Regions from separate parts of the Clostridium gelidum genome, predicted to be linked through region 2. Evidence: riboswitches for the same ligand, from Rfam matches in the RefSeq annotation. Region 2 holds a riboswitch; the other holds the start of a gene.
The links. Region 2 has a riboswitch for thiamine pyrophosphate ahead of thiW (energy coupling factor transporter S component ThiW). Riboswitches for the same ligand answer to the same signal wherever they lie in the genome.
Positions count from the first base shown of each region.

Region 1: linked by a shared signal. The riboswitch ahead of tenA (thiaminase II) and the one ahead of thiW (energy coupling factor transporter S component ThiW) in region 2 are both predicted to bind thiamine pyrophosphate.

Region 1 is NZ_AP024849.1:1,699,951-1,708,213, forward strand. Features, by position in the region: gene psyc5s11_RS07505 (dynamin family protein) at 1-639, shown strand, start outside; gene psyc5s11_RS07510 (helix-turn-helix domain-containing protein) at 743-823, opposite strand; gene psyc5s11_RS07515 (LytR/AlgR family response regulator transcription factor) at 955-1,662, shown strand; gene psyc5s11_RS07520 (sensor histidine kinase) at 1,675-2,973, shown strand; gene psyc5s11_RS07525 (CPBP family intramembrane glutamic endopeptidase) at 3,264-4,238, shown strand; gene psyc5s11_RS07530 (hypothetical protein) at 4,295-4,612, shown strand; TPP riboswitch at 4,657-4,757, shown strand; gene tenA (thiaminase II) at 4,952-5,611, shown strand; gene psyc5s11_RS07540 (ABC transporter ATP-binding protein) at 5,742-6,494, shown strand; gene psyc5s11_RS07545 (ABC transporter permease) at 6,491-7,234, shown strand; gene psyc5s11_RS07550 (ABC transporter substrate-binding protein) at 7,238-8,248, shown strand.
Region 2 is NZ_AP024849.1:1,097,580-1,105,842, reverse strand. Features, by position in the region: gene psyc5s11_RS05120 (PilZ domain-containing protein) at 360-734, opposite strand; gene thiE (thiamine phosphate synthase) at 1,099-1,728, opposite strand; gene thiM (hydroxyethylthiazole kinase) at 1,850-2,680, opposite strand; gene thiC (phosphomethylpyrimidine synthase ThiC) at 2,695-4,005, opposite strand; gene thiD (bifunctional hydroxymethylpyrimidine kinase/phosphomethylpyrimidine kinase) at 4,085-4,885, opposite strand; gene thiW (energy coupling factor transporter S component ThiW) at 4,960-5,499, opposite strand; TPP riboswitch at 5,615-5,724, opposite strand; gene psyc5s11_RS05090 (hypothetical protein) at 5,791-5,985, opposite strand; gene psyc5s11_RS05085 (S8 family peptidase) at 6,113-7,828, opposite strand; gene psyc5s11_RS05080 (S8 family peptidase) at 7,818-8,263, opposite strand, start outside.

The sequences.
Region 1 (8,263 bases), 600 kb from region 2:
ATTATTTCTTTAGATAGAGTGATTGATGATGTGTTAAATATAGAAATTTCTAAATTAGAAAATAAGGTGAAAATAAATGCGCCTTCTTATACTAAAGTTATGGAGGGAATTATAGAAAAACATATTGGAGACACTATAAAACAAGCTATGGGAGAAATGTTTAGAAAAGCTGCCAAAAGAAAACCATGGAAAGTAAAAAAGAACAATGTCTATACCCAAAATTTAAAGAAGCTTAAAAGTGCATTTGAAAGAGCATCCCTTGGAGAAAAAAACAGCAATTTAAATCACTTGTTAAAAACAATAAAAGCCACTTCTGTAAAAGGAATTACAGAGTCTTTGAATGTTTTTACAGATTCAATATTTTTCTTATATGATTCATTAACTTGGCAAACAAAAATAAATGAAATATCAATGGAAGCTATAGATAATTGGGCTAATGATGTTGAAGGTGCCATAAGAAAATACTTAGATGAATTAAAAGAAACTAATAAAGAGGAAATAATATCTTTATTTGATGATCTAAGTGAAGAATTTAGTGTCAATGAAAAGGAATTAGAAAATATAAGTTCTGAGCAGTTAGTTAGATATAAAAAGGAAATAGAGTTTTTATTGCATAAATGTTTGCTTATATCTTTATAAAAAAAAGATTTATAGATTGAAGAATATTTTATCTGATTTCAAATAAATAGTTCTCAATAATGCTATTGTAGTATTGTTGAGAACTACTTTTGGTGAAACTTGTTTATTTACGAACAAATTCTAAAATATCAGCTGGCTGACAATCTAAAACATCACATATTGCAAAAACGAAAAGCCTTTTCATTTTTTGTTTTAAATTGTATTACGTAGTAAAATGGAAAGTAATAAGGTAAAGTATGAAATATTTTGAAGCATATTAAAGAAAATAGAAGATATGAGACAGAATAAATAAAGTGACTAAAAGGAAGTGAAACAATGCGTATAGCCGTATGTGATGATGAAGCATTATTTAGAGATAAAATAGTAGGATATATAGAAAAAAGTTATAAGGACATAGAAACTGTTATTAGTAGTTTTTCATGTGGAGAGGAACTTTTGAAGCATTATAAAAATGGACAGGTTAATTATGACATAATCTTTTTAGATATTGAAATGAAAGAACTTGATGGTATAAAAACTGCTGAAAGAATACGTAATATAAATGAAGAAGTAGCAATAGTATTTTTGACAAGTCACAATGAATTTGCACCAGCAGGATATGAAGTTTCTGCCTTTCGTTTTTTAATAAAGCCTGTGCAAGAAAACAAATTAATAGAAGCTATTGAAGGTGTTAAGAAGCAAATATCAAATTTGAAAACACTTCTTGTGCATCAAAAAGATACTGATATCATATTAAAGATTAAAAATATTATATACATAGAAGCTAAAAATAAAGAAATACATATTCATACAATTGATAATTGTTATATAGAAAGACGTAATTTAAATGAAATTGAAGCAGAATTGAAGGACGAGGGATTTTTTCGTACTCATAGAGGATATTTAGTGAATTTAAGCTATGTAAAGGAATATGATAGTAAAGAAGTAATAGTAGACAATAATGAAATAATACTAATCAGTAGACTCAAAATTAAGAAATTTAAGGAAAGCTTATATTTACACATTAAGCGGACTGCAAAATAGGAGAAAGTATAAATGGAAGTATTAAGCTTTATGTTAAAATCTGGTAACTACACGCTGGACACAATGGCCATGTTATATTTAATTAAATTCTTATTTTGTCATGAAATTAATTTGAATAAAAGAATATGGATAGGGTGTGCTTTTAGTCAAATTTTATTTATTATCATAGAAAGAATGATTTTTAATGGAGAAAATTCTTTATATTCATTGGTTATATTTTCTATAATAATTATTTTTTTATGTTATGGGATTAAAGGATTAAAAAAGATAATATATATTGTTCCAACCGCATTCGTCATGTTACTTCCACTACTCATGATTACGTTGATATTTAGCATGTTTGCTAGCCAAACTATATTTAATTGGTCGGAAGAGTTAGGTACATACTTCGGTACTTTATTAGATGTTATTATAATAATTATGATTAAACGTAAGATAGAAGAAAATTATTATGTTAATCTAAAAAGGTGGGATATAATCTCAATAATATCTGTAAATACTCTATCTTTAATAATATTAATAGCAATTGACGAGTTACAAAAAACTATTATATTTGATGAAATAACAGATAAGATTATTTTTATAATAATTACTTTTATTACTATATTAATGGATATGTCTACTGCTATTTCTATTATAAAAAGTAAGTCTGCAATCCACTATAAAAATATTAATGAAATAAATGAATACTATATGGAAACACAGCTTCAGCATTTTGAATCATATAAAAATTCTCAAAAAGAGACAAGGAGCCTAAAGCATGATATGAAAAATCACTTAATATGTATTAATGATTTATGTGCTCAAGGTAAGTATAAGGAATTAAATGATTATGTGAAAAATTTGCAAGACAATATTACTATATTAGATAGTGTTTTTAATACAGGCGATTCTATTGCAGATTCAATTATCAATGAAAAACATGCAATTATGAAAAATAATAATATTTCATTTGAATTAAGCGGTAACTTTCAAGAAAAATGCTTAATTAAACCCGTTCATATGTGTACTATATTTGCAAATGCAATAGATAATGCCATTGAGGCTTGTATAAAAATTGAAGATACTTCTATGCGAAGAATATCTATAGAAATTAAAAATAGTAGAAATTTTCTTGTTTTAAGTTTTACAAATTCAATAAAAGAGCAATTAATAATAAAAGACAATAAGATAAAAACAAATAAGCCGGATAAGGAAAATCATGGTTTTGGGTTAGAGAATATAAGAGCTACTGTTAAAAAATATAATGGAGATTTTGATATTAAGGTTACACAGGATACCTTTGAACTTGAAGTTGTTTTGACTAATTAAGAGATTCCCCAAATAGCAAGTTAGTATTCTAATTTATTTTGTCTTAATACGAGGTCCAGTTGAGAGGACAAGTTCAACTAAATTTAGTTGAACTTATTTATATATTAGGCTGTAATTTGCATTTCACTCCATAATTAATACCATCTACGTCATAAGTTAACATGGAAATTTTTTATCAGAGTAAAATGAAATTAGGAAGAAGAAAGAAAAAGACAATGTTTTATTACTTACTTATCTTAGTGATAATAAACTAAATATAACAGTAAATAAAGAACATAGGAGTGAAATAAATGAATGATATTAATGAATCTAAAGTCATTAAAAAATTAATTAAGAAAGATTTTAATATGCTTGGAATTACACTAATAGTGCAAGGATTAATTTCTAATGGAGTTGTTTTTATAGTTATGATAGGCATTATGATAATGAAAATGGTGAGAGATCCCAATATAAGTGAGGATCAATTAAAGCTACTAGTTGAGGAACCTAGCTTTTTAGGAACAATAAGTATTATTGCAGTTGTGATTGCATTTATTCCAGTTTTAATTTATAGAAGAAAGAAATTTGTTGAATATGATTTAAAGGTAGAAAATAGAAAATTTACGTTAAAGACCGTAACAATAGGTTTTATTATTTTATTATCAGTAAACAATATGTTGGGATTATTTGCTAATGGATTAGAACTTGGACTTAATGCAATTGGACTGAGTGCTATTTCTGCTTTGGAAGACTTAGATGTCTTAAATCAACCAACAATATCAATGATTATATATACATGTATAATAGCACCAATATTTGAGGAATTTCTTTATAGAGGAGCAGTTCTTAGAGGACTTGAGAAATATGGAAGATGGTTTGCTATATTAGTTTCAGCAATATTATTCGGATTAATGCATGGCAACTTTTATCAAATATTTATGGCAACAGCAGTTGGAATTATATTAGGATATTTAGCTACAGAATATTCAATTAAATTAACCATTATATTGCATATATGTAACAATACTTTTGTTGAAATATTATCACAAATTACTTCTCATCTAAGTGAAAATGTAGGAAATATCATTTATGGTAGTATTGCAGGTATTTCTGTAATCATATTATTAATTACTTTTATTCGTAATAAAAATAATATTAAGGGATGGTTACAAAATAATAGAATGGAAAAGGGGATCATGTTAAGATTTGTTACTTCTATTACAGTAATTATAATAATTGCTTATGATTTGTATATGGTAGTAAGTGGTATTACTAGTATTTCTTAAATGGTAAAACAACCGATTTGTAGAAACATGTCTAAATATAAAAAGGAGTTGATTAAGTGTATAGCAAAATCCCAATCACAATAGCAATGATGAGTATTTTTTTATACCTTAAAATAGATGGAAAATATAGAATTGCAAATAGAATGAATTCTATATTAAATATAAATAAAAAATGGAAAGCATATATTTTATCGTTTATTATCTTTAGTATTGGAATTATCTTTAGCCTTGGAATTATATGTAGTGAGTATCTCAGGTGTGACCATATTCCTAAGATACTCAATTCCGTAGTAGCTGGAATATTTTTTGGAATAAGTACATGTCTTAGTGAAAGAATTGTTTCGGACGTTAGAGTACATATTAAATCGCAATAAAAATACATTTACATTAGTTTGATAGTATTATATAATTTAAGTGAAATTATTCCTAGGGGTGCCTTGAAAAGCTGAGAGAGCATTTGCTTAACCCTTTGAACCTGATGTGGTTAGAACCAACGCAGGGAAGTGAGTTTGTCTATTATACTAATTTTACGTTGAAAAATGGTGAATTTATATAAGAAATAGTTCAAGCTTTCTATCTTTGTGATGGGAGGCTTTTTTTGTGTGAAAAAATAATTATAGGTTAGTATAGGGAATGTTTGAAAAATATTTAGAGTATCTTTGATTGTTATTTTTTATAGATATAAATATTAATAACTTAGGGGGTGTTAAAAAATGAAGTTATCAGAAATTTTGTATTTAAGTGCAAAGAACATTTGGGATTCGTACTATGAGCATCCATTTGTGAAAGGCATTGGAACAGGTGAATTAGAAATAGAAAAATTCAAATATTATATGGTTCAAGATTATTTATATCTTTTAGAATATGCAAAAATTTTTGCTCTTGGAGTTGTTAAGGCAAAAGATGAGTATACAATGAGAATCTTTGCAGAACTTGTGAATTCAACATTAAACAGCGAAACTAATATACATAAAGATTATATGAAAAGACTTAATATATCACATGAAGAAATTGCAAATGCAAAATCTTCATTATCAAATACATCATACACAAATTACATGCTTTGGGTTTCTCAAAATGAAGGATTATTAGAGCTAACCGTAACTGTTTTATCATGTAGTTGGAGTTATAAATTGATAGCAGATAAAATTAGTGAAATACCTGACTCAACTGAACATGAATTTTACGGTGAATGGGTAAGAGGATATATTTCAAAGGAATATAATATAGCAAATAACAATATAATAAACCTTGTTGATAAACTTGGAGAAAATTGCTCAAAAGAGGAAATTGAAAATCTTAAAACAATATTTATAAACTGTAGTCGCTATGAATACATGTTTTGGGATATGGCATACAACAATAATAAATGATCAATTTTTTTATGAAGGATAAAATCCTTTTAGGATTTTAATATATTATTTAGAAAACCTGAGGTTTTTAGCCTCAACTGTTAATTGTTAATTGATAACTGTTAACTGATTTAAAGGGGAGATGATAACAATGCTTGAATTTAAGAATGTTACTTTTAAATATCTAGAATATGATTACGAAATGTTAAATGATTTATCATTTTCTGTGGAAAAAGGTGAATTTGTTTCAATTATAGGTGCTAGTGGTTGTGGAAAAAGTACTATATTTAGATTGATAAATGGACTAGAAAAAATGCAAAGCGGTGAAATTTTTATAAATGAAGATTCAATAAAAAATCTTAAAAATTACAGCGCTTATATGCCTCAAAAGGATTTACTTTTCCCATGGAGAACAATAGGTGATAATCTTTCGCTTCCAATGGAAATACAGAAAATAAAAAAAAGTGATAGAGAAAATAGAGTACTTGAGATACTGAAGGAAGTTGGGCTTTCTGATTATAAGGATAAGTTTCCAAAGGAGTTATCTGGAGGTATGAGACAAAGGGTATCTTTTGCAAGAACACTTTTAACTGGATCTGAATTATTACTTTTAGATGAACCTTTTAGTGCATTAGATTCTCTTACGAGAATTTTAATGCAAGAATGGCTTTTAGAAGAATGGAAGCATTTTAATAAGACAATATTATTTATAACCCATGATGTTGAAGAGGCGATTTTTCTCTCAAAATCAATATTTGTAATTCAAGATAATCCTATAACTCATATGGAAAGAATAGAAGTACCACTTGAATACCCAAGAAGCAGAAGCTCAATGCAAAAACCTGAAATAATAGAGTTAAAAGAAAGCCTTATAAGCAGACTTAGACAGAAGGTGAACATATGAAAAAGAACTTACCATCAATAATATTAATGATAGTATTACTAGGGCTTTGGCAAATCATTGCTATGATAATAAATGCTCACTACATATTACCGTCACCAACACAAATTTTAGTGAAATTATGGGAGCTTAGAGAACCTTTATTTACAGTACATTTGCCAGCAACAATGGGAGTAACTGGACTTGGATTAATTATTTCTATTATTTTTGGCTTAGGTCTTGCTGTTTTAATGGACATGAATGAGAAAATAGAAAATGCGTTATATCCAATTATAATAGCTTCTCAGACTATACCAACAACAGCTATTGCACCTCTTTTTGTACTTTGGTTTGGATATAGTATATGGAGTAAGGTTTTGGTAACAATATTAATAACATTTTTCCCAATAACTATAACAGTTTATGATGGATTTAAATCTACAAAAAGAGAAATGGAAGAGCTTTTAATAACTTATGGTGCAAGTAAAAAGGACATTTTCATAAAACTTAAGATTCCAACAAGCTTGCCGTATTTTTTTTCGGCAATAAAAATGGCAATACCACTTAGTATAATTGGTGCAGCAATAGCCGAATGGCTTGGTGCACAAAGCGGACTAGGGTATTTTAGTAAAAGAATGATGAGTCAGTTAGATGGAGCAGGAGTATTTGCACCTATTGTGCTACTTTCAGCTGCAGCTATGATTGTAGTTGCAATTGTAAATATAATTGAGAAAAAAGTAATTACTTGGAGGAAGGAGATTTAATTAATGAAAAAGAGAATTTTAGCATTAGCAATGTCAGGCTTAATGACTTTTGCAATGGTAGGCTGTAATAAGACAGCAACCAAATCAGAAACAAATGAAAAGAAAGAACTTGAGGAGGTAAATGTTGTCTTAGATTGGTATCCGAATGCAGTTCATGGCTTTATTTATACAGCTATAGAAAAGGGATATTATGAACAAGAGGGATTAAAAGTAAATATTCAGTTCCCTGCAAATACCAATGATGCAATTGCACTTACTGCAGCTGGAAAAGCAGATCTTGGAATTTATTATTTGCAAGATACTTTAATGGCGAGGGGAAATGAAAACATTCCTATAAAGGCTGTGGGTACAATTGTTCAATCACCTTTAAGTGTAGTACTTTCATTAAAGGACAAAAACATTAAAACCCCAAAAGATCTTGTTGGTAAGAAAATAGGATATGGTGGAACAGCACTTTCTGAATCTATTATTTCTACAATGCTTGAAAATGCAGGAGAAAAGAAAGATTCAGCACAAACAGTTGATGTAGGTTTTGACCTAATGAGTTCAATGACAACAGGAAACGTAGATGCAACTATAGGATGTCTTGTAAATCATGAAGTTCCAGCTTTAGAAGAACAAGGTTTTAAGTTAAACTACTTCTCACCAACTGAATATGGAGTTCCTAACTATTATGAACTTGTATTTGTTGCAGGTGAAGATAATATTAATAAGAATTCTGACAAAATAAAAAGATTTTTAAAAGCATCTAAAAAAGGCTTTGAGGATATGAAAGCGAGTCCTGATGAATCACTTAAAATACTAATGAAAAATCAAAATACAGAAAACTTCCCACTTAGTGAAAGTGTTGAAAAGAAGAGTTTTGATACATTAATTCCTGTTATGGAAACAAAAGATGCACAGTTTTTATCACAGGACACAAAGGTATGGCAAGATAATATAGATTGGCTTGTAAAGGAAGGGCTACTTAAGAAGTCATTTAATGCTTCGGAAATAGTTGAAAATTTAAAATAGGCTTTAAAATAGGCC
Region 2 (8,263 bases):
CTTTAATAACAATACTTGACCCGGATTATTCACGACATATTGCCATGATTTACATGGGTTTATTATGCATTATTGTATAGACCACTATGTTTTCACTACACTTATATTTTAAAATACAGTTCTGATAAAAAATTAATTTTTAGTTTCTTCTTTTGTGCCTTATATCAAAAAATATCTATTAATCATATTGAAAAAAATCCTTCACAAGATAACTCTTATGAAGGATTTTAAATATAAAATTAGATGACACTTATTCCTCTGCTCAATTGTATTTAACTTTTAAATCAAAAGCTTCTGCTACCATAAGAGTTTATTTCATTTAATATATTGTACCCATATTATTGCAACTTATATAGTAATTAAATATTATCCAAATGTCCATCCAAGACACTTTTTAATATTTCATAATTAGAACTAGGCATACCAACAAACTCAGCACCTATAAACAAACGTCCATCAAGAATACTGTTTCTTACAATTCTTACCATAAGTTGAATAGATATAGATTTATCAAATAAAACAATAACCTCTAAAAAATCACCTTTTTTAAATTCCCTTTGTGAAATAAATCCTATACCTTGTGTACTTATATTTACACATTCAAATAAATAAAAACATTTTTCAGAATTTATCGCTATACATTGTATTGTATCTTTTTTACTAAATCTTGGCACAGATCTTCTTTCTTTTTCTACGTCATAATTAAATCCATTCATTTCAGAATGTACTTTCATATCTATCCAGCCCCCTTACAAAATTTAATTAAAATCTAATAAATATCTATTGATGCATCTGGTTTTTTACAATAGATTTAATAAAAAATTATATCTTATATTATAAATTTAAATTTTTGTCTTTTTACAATAATTAACCTTATAGTTCACTCATATTATACCTCTTATTCTTCTGATTTTCTATAAAATCACCCAAACAATTCCGTCTTATGCATAAAAAAGCCCCTAAATTAATCAGAGGTTTAAAAAAATTATTTTTTATTGACAATATTTAAGATTCTTTTACTAATTCAATATAATTATTTAATCGCCTTTATTTTTTAATGTTAGTCCATTATCCAATCAAGTTTGTCTCTTTTTAAATCTAACCTTGTTTGAATATCCTTTTCAATTCCTTTGTAGCCCCAACAATATCGTTTTGAGCAATAATTGCTGAAACTATTGCAAGTCCATCAATCCCCATGCCCTCAAAGTCCTTAATTCTTTCTTTATTAATTCCCCCAATTACTACTATAGGTAAAGATACACTTTCTCTTATTTTCTTTAACTCTTCCATTGAAGTTGGATTTGCATCTTTTTTAGTACCAGTTGCATACATAGCACCAACTCCTATATAATCTGCGCCATCTTTTTGTGCCTTAAGTGCTTGTTCTAAGCACCCTGTTGAAACTCCAATAATCTTATCATCCCCAATAATTTTTCTAACAACTGTTGCTGATAAATCACTTTGACCTACATGTACTCCTGCTGCACCTACTGCTAGTGCAATATCTAATCTATCATTTATTAACAATGGAACATTATATTTATCTGTTATTTCTTTTACCTTTACTGCAGTATTATAAAAATCAAGAGATGAACAATCCTTTTCTCTTAATTGAACTAATGTACATCCTCCGATAATAGCTTGTTCTACAGCCTCTTCTAAAGTTTCTGTGCTCATCAAATCTCTATCTGTTACAAGATAAATACTATAATCTATTTTAGGCTTCATTGAAATTTTCCTCCTCAAATTATATGTTTACTTTTCAATTTATTAAGGCATACTCATAAAATCACTAGCCACTATACCATGTGACTGTTATTTTTTCATATGCCTTAGTAGTTATTATATTTTATATTTCTTTAACTTTAACCATATTTTCAATTATTTCAGAATTCAAATTACTTATAGCATCTATTATGGCTATATGAAAACTTCCTGTTCCAATTTGTCCTGCTTTTTCAAGAGCAATTTCCCCACAAATCCCCATAGCAGCAATACCTGAAACTGCACCTATAAAGTAATCTGAACCCGCCCCACAAAATGCTCCTACGAGTGCTGTAGTCATGCACCCCGTTCCAGTAACATTCGCAAGCATCTTAGTTCCATTTTCAAGTATAGCTACTCTTTTTCCATCAGATATAATATCTGTTACCCCTGTAATCGCTACAGTACAATTAAGTTTATTAGCTAAATTCTTAGCTACGTTAGCACCTTTATCATTGACACTTTCCATATCGCTTTCAGAGGCATCAACACCCTTAGTTGAAGATTCCAAACCACTTATAAACTTAATCTCAGACATATTCCCACGTAAAACGCTTATTTTTACTTCTTCTAATATCTTCTTAGTAGTTTCATTTCTAAACTCAGATGCACCTGCACCTACCGGATCGAACACAACTGGAATATTTAATTCATTTGCCTTTTTGCCTGATGTTATCATAGATTCAATAGTTCTTTCATTTAATGTACCAATATTTATTACAAGAGCAGATGAAATCTTAGTAATATCTGCTGCTTCCTTAATATCATCAGCCATAATTGGTGATGCACCTATTGCAAGTAATATATTAGCACAATCATTAACTGTAACATAATTTGTTATATTGTGTACAAGAGGTTTATTATTTCTAACCTCATTTAATAATTTTCCTACTTTTATAACTATTTCATTACTCATAATTATGTCATCTCCTACTTTTGATCAAAAAGTTCTACTTTTTCACCATTTAGAATTTTATTAGTTGTTCTTACTGCACACATTTTCCCACACATAGAACAGCTATGTTTCTCTTCTGGTGGTAAACTTTCAAAATACGTTCTAGCCTTTTCTCCATCAATAGCAACTTTAAACATCTCATCCCAATCAAGTTTTTGACGAGCATCTGCCATTGCATTATCTTGGTTTCTTGCACCTGGAATACCATTAGCTATATCTGCTGCATGAGCTGCAATTTTTGATGCTATGATTCCTTCTTTAACATCTGCTAAATCTGGAAGTCTTAAATGTTCAGCTGGTGTTACATAACAAAGGAAGTTTGCTCCATTTGTTGCTGCAATAGCACTACCAATAGCTGATGTAATATGATCATATCCTGGAGCTATATCAGTAACAAGAGGTCCAAGTACATAAAAAGGTGCCCCATGACATAGTCTTTTTTGAATTTGCATGTTAGCTGCAATTTCATTCATAGCCATGTGTCCTGGTCCTTCAACCATAACTTGAACATCTTTTTCCCAAGCTCTCTTTGTGAGTAATCCTAGTTCTATAAGTTCAGTAATTTGTCCTGCATCCGTTGAGTCATCAAGACATCCTGGTCTCATTGCATCTCCAAGACTTATTGTAACATCATATTCTCTTAGGATTTCAAGTAACTCATCATAATATTCATAAAATGGATTTTCATTCCCTGTCATTTCCATCCACGCAAATAGCAAAGATCCTCCACGAGATACAATGTTTAATCTTCTCTTATCTTCTTTAAATAATTCAACTGTTCTCTTATTTAGACCAGCATGGATAGTAACAAAATCAACTCCCGCCTCTGCATGTTTTCTGACTACACCAAGAAAATCCTCAGCCTTTATATCTAAAAGATCTTTTTCAAGATATCCAATTGCATCATACATTGGAACTGTACCTATCATAGCAGGAGAATATTCTATAAGCTTTTCTCTAAACTCTTGCGTCTTTCCATAGTTACTTAAATCCATTATGGCTTCAGCACCAAACTCAATTGCCATTTTCACCTTTTTCATTTCATTTGTGTAATCAATGCAATCTCCTGAAACACCTAAGTTTACATTTATCTTTGTTTTAAGTCCATCACCAATACCTTCTGGACTAAGAGATTTATGATTAATATTAGCTGGAATAGCTACCTTACCTTCTGCTACAAGCTTCATTAACTTTTCCTCTGACATGTTTTCTTTCTTAGCTACTACCTTCATTTCCTTAGTAACTATACCTTTTTTACCTGCTTCCATTTGTGTTTTATAATTCATTTTTTCTCTCTCCTCACATGCAATTATTTAATTTGAATAAATCAAGTTATTTATATGTAACTGTTAATTGTTAACTGAATTAAATTCCTGCTTTTTTATATAGTTCATAAAAATGATTAGTAGGCCCAACACCATGTCCAAGATCAAATCCATGTTCAATAGCAATTGTTATATATCTCTTTCCTTCTCTCACAGCTTCTTCCATGGTCATATTTTTTGCAAGATTAGCAGCTATGGCAGAAGATAGAGTGCATCCTGTACCATGAGTGTGATTATTATTTATTCTTTCTTGTGTCAAAATTATAAATTCCTTTCCATCAAATAACAAATCAGTAGCTGCTCCTTCTAAATGCCCACCTTTAACTAGAACAGCCTTAGGTCCAAGTTCCTTAACCTTTAAAGCAGCATTCTTCATTTCATCTAAAGTTTTTATTTCCATGCCTAATATCTCTTCTGCTTCTGGTAAATTAGGTGTAACTATTGCTGCTAACGGAAATAACTCTTGAACTAAAGTTTCCTTTGCGCCCTTTGATAATAAATTAAACCCACTTTTAGAAATCATAACAGGATCTAAAACTATTAGTGGTAGGTCTTTAATTTTTCTCAATGCTTTTGATATAGCCTTTATAGATTCAATCTTCGAAACCATACCTATTTTAATAGCATCTACTCTTATATCATCAAAAATCACATCAATTTGAGATTCAATCATTTCTGGATTAATATCTTGAATTCCAAAAACACCCATGGTATTTTGAGCAGTTACTGCTGTAATAACACTCATACCATAGACACCGTTTGCTGAAAAAGATTTTAAATCAGCTTGAATTCCTGCCCCGCCACAAGTGTCAGACCCTGCAATGGTTAATGCTCTAAACATAAAATCATCCTTTCGTTTGTATCTCGTATTTAAATTATTTTACCTATTTCTTATATTATGTGCTGTTACGTTATTTAAATTTCATTAGTATTTTTAGAATTTTTCGTATTTATTGATAACTCGTTATTTATTAATGTTTTCCTTATAATAGGAACTTTCAAGAAGAAATATGCTATAACAGCTCCAGCACTACAACTCATTGTAAATGGAATTATATATACAAAAAGTGCTACTTCTTTACCTAAAAGTATTGATGCTATTGGATACGCTAATAATGCTCCTAAGATTCCTGTTCCAATTACTTCCCCAATTACCGCTACAGTTGGCTTTCTAAATTTCTTATAAAGAATACCTGCAAGCAGCGCACCTACCATACTTCCTGGAAAAGCTAGCAAACTTCCTGTTCCCATCATATTTCTTATAAGTGATGTTACGAATGCATTTAAAAGTGCATACATTGGTCCAAGTGTTATTGCTCCTACTACATTTACAAAATGTTGTACTGGTGATATTTTAGCTACTCCAATTGGTATTGAAAATGTTCCAAAAATAACTGAAATGCCAATTAATACACCACTTAATGCGATTTTTTGTGCTTTACTTTTTTCTTGCATTTAAAATCTTCCCCCTTAAAATTAATAAAATAACTATGTGGAACTAATTTGTGAAGTTATATATATTTTTCCGTAAAAAAAATGTATTCCTTAGGAATACATCAATAAACTATACATAAATATTAATATACTTCCCTACGTTGGTATTAACCAAATCAGGTTATAAGAGTCAGGAAATCAATCTTTCCAATCTCAGCTAAAACATTAGCCCCTCTAGTTATTTAAATTATTAAATTGTTTTCTACAGATTAAATCCTATACCATTAATTTCAAAACGTCAAGTATATTTTATTATTTGTTTTTTGCTAATATATAATATTTTCCATATCTTTTGACAGGTTTTATTACTTCAAAACCGTTAATAAATTCACCTATAACTTGATTTTTTTCTACTTCAATTAAAATTGTTTCTTTCTTTGTTTTAATTCGTTTGATCGGTACCATTGTAGAATGCCTGACTATATTATTTCTATTTTTGTTTGGCATTTATATCATACTCCTGTTAATATTATAAATCCTCCAATTATTATATTAACAATTTCTATAAATGTGTTAGCATTAGGTAAATTCAAAAAAATAACAAGTCAGTATGAGTCTATTTTTCCAAAATACTTTATTCAATATTTTTAAACATATCAAGCACATTTAGAATTCCATAACCCCACCTAGCATTAGGATATATATCTCCAACTCTTTTAGTGGTTCCTTTGGCAAGATATGCTTTAACAGTTTGAGAATATATATCCGGATCATTTCCTTGAACAATCCCCCATTGAAATAACATGGCACAAACTCCAGCAACTACAGCTGCTGATACACTGGTTCCATTAACAACTGTAGTTTTATTGTCAGGTGCTATAGTTAATGCGTTTACCCCTCCTGCTGCAACATCTATTCTATCAACAAAACGCTCTCTAAATGCCATACCAGAATAATTAACAACATTATTATTATTTTGATTATATGCTGCTACAGTAACTACATAAATTGAAGTACCTGGACTAGTAAATGTTCCATAAGGATCAGTTGCACTAAATTTAGTATTTCCTACTGTTATTCCTGTTTGGGGTAACCAAGCATTATATACTCCACTTAATATATAATTACCTGTTAACCTAAGAGCCCATATACCTGGTTGTAAATTCGAAAAGCTAATACGTATTAATTCATCTCCAGTATTTTCTTCTGGAAAATAATAATTAACTTTTATTGATGTCTTTTCAAATAGAAAAGTATATGTTCTAGTTGAATTGGTGACAACTGGTATTATCTTACTATTTTCACCTGATGGAGATACTATATCCAGAGTCATAATATCAGGAAAATCTATCCAAATATCTACTACTAAATGTTTCTGTTCTGGTGAAGCCTGTAGTTCCATAACTCCACGCTGACCAACTTCTGATATTATTCCAGACGTATGACCTCCTGTGTCTCTTTGATTTCCAGTTCCAGTAACTAATACTATACCACTCGTACCAGTAATTGATTCTATATATTCTTCTAAAATGCCATTTCCTTTATGATTGCCCAAAGTACTTCCAAGTGGAAAATATATAACCATAGGCTTCTTACTGGTTAGTGCATATTCATATATAAATTCTAAGGCTGAAAAAATAGATGTTATATTATATACAGGTATTTTGATATCAAACTGAGCTTTATATGAAATATCTTCTATTAACTTGACAACTACAAAATCACATTCCGGAACTACTCCTTTTAATTCTGGCTTTTTGCCGGTAGCTCCAATTATTCCAGACATGCTGGTCCCATGCCCAATTTCATCTTTACTAGGCACAATTTCATATGGAGATTCCCCTTTTCTATAAGCTCTTATAGCTTCATCTATCTTACCCTTTCTATATACCGTTCCAAATGGTACCGAGATATCTTTGTCTTGCTCCCCAGAAATTATTGTTTGATCCCAAATACCTTCAATTCTTGTTTCTCCATTAGAATCCATAAATTCATCACTTAAATAATCAATACCTGAATCAATTATTGCTATATTAACTCCAATGCCAGTCAAATTTAGAGGTAAATCTAATTGTAAAAATCTTGCATTAGACGCTTCAATTGGAGAAATTTCTTGCAGAGTATACATTTCTACTGGTTTAACATAGACAAGAGTATTAAATCTTATATCTCCAATATCAATTCCTAATTCACCCTTAATAGATAAAATTGCATACTTTTCATTAATTATTGTTACATAATAATTTGGGATTTTTGAAATTTCTTCTTCAATATTGCCTTGATATTGAACCATATAATGATTGTAATTTATCTGATTAAAAATGTTTTCCGTGGTCATGCTATGTTTCATTTAAACTCCTCCACATTCCTCTTGGAATTCTTATAAATAACTTATTACAATAATATTCTATGAATTCATTATCTATACTCGTATTATTCCTATATGATCTACTAATAACGTTAAAAGTACCTAGTAAATCAAGATATCCATATCCTATTTCTCTATTGGGATAACTATAAATACGATTACTTCTATCTGCACCATGTATTAAATAAATTATTACCTTCGTAGAATACATAGTTAAATCATTTCCATCGATAACTCCCCATTGCAATAAAAGTGCACAAACTCCTGCTACTATTCCAGTAGCTGCTGAACTCCCTGAAGCAGTTGTTACTCCACCTCCAACTTGAGTTGTTAATATATCTGTCCCCAAGGTGGCAAAATCCGGACTAAAAGTAATATCACTAGCGTTAGATCCTCTTCCTGAAGAAGCAATTAAAG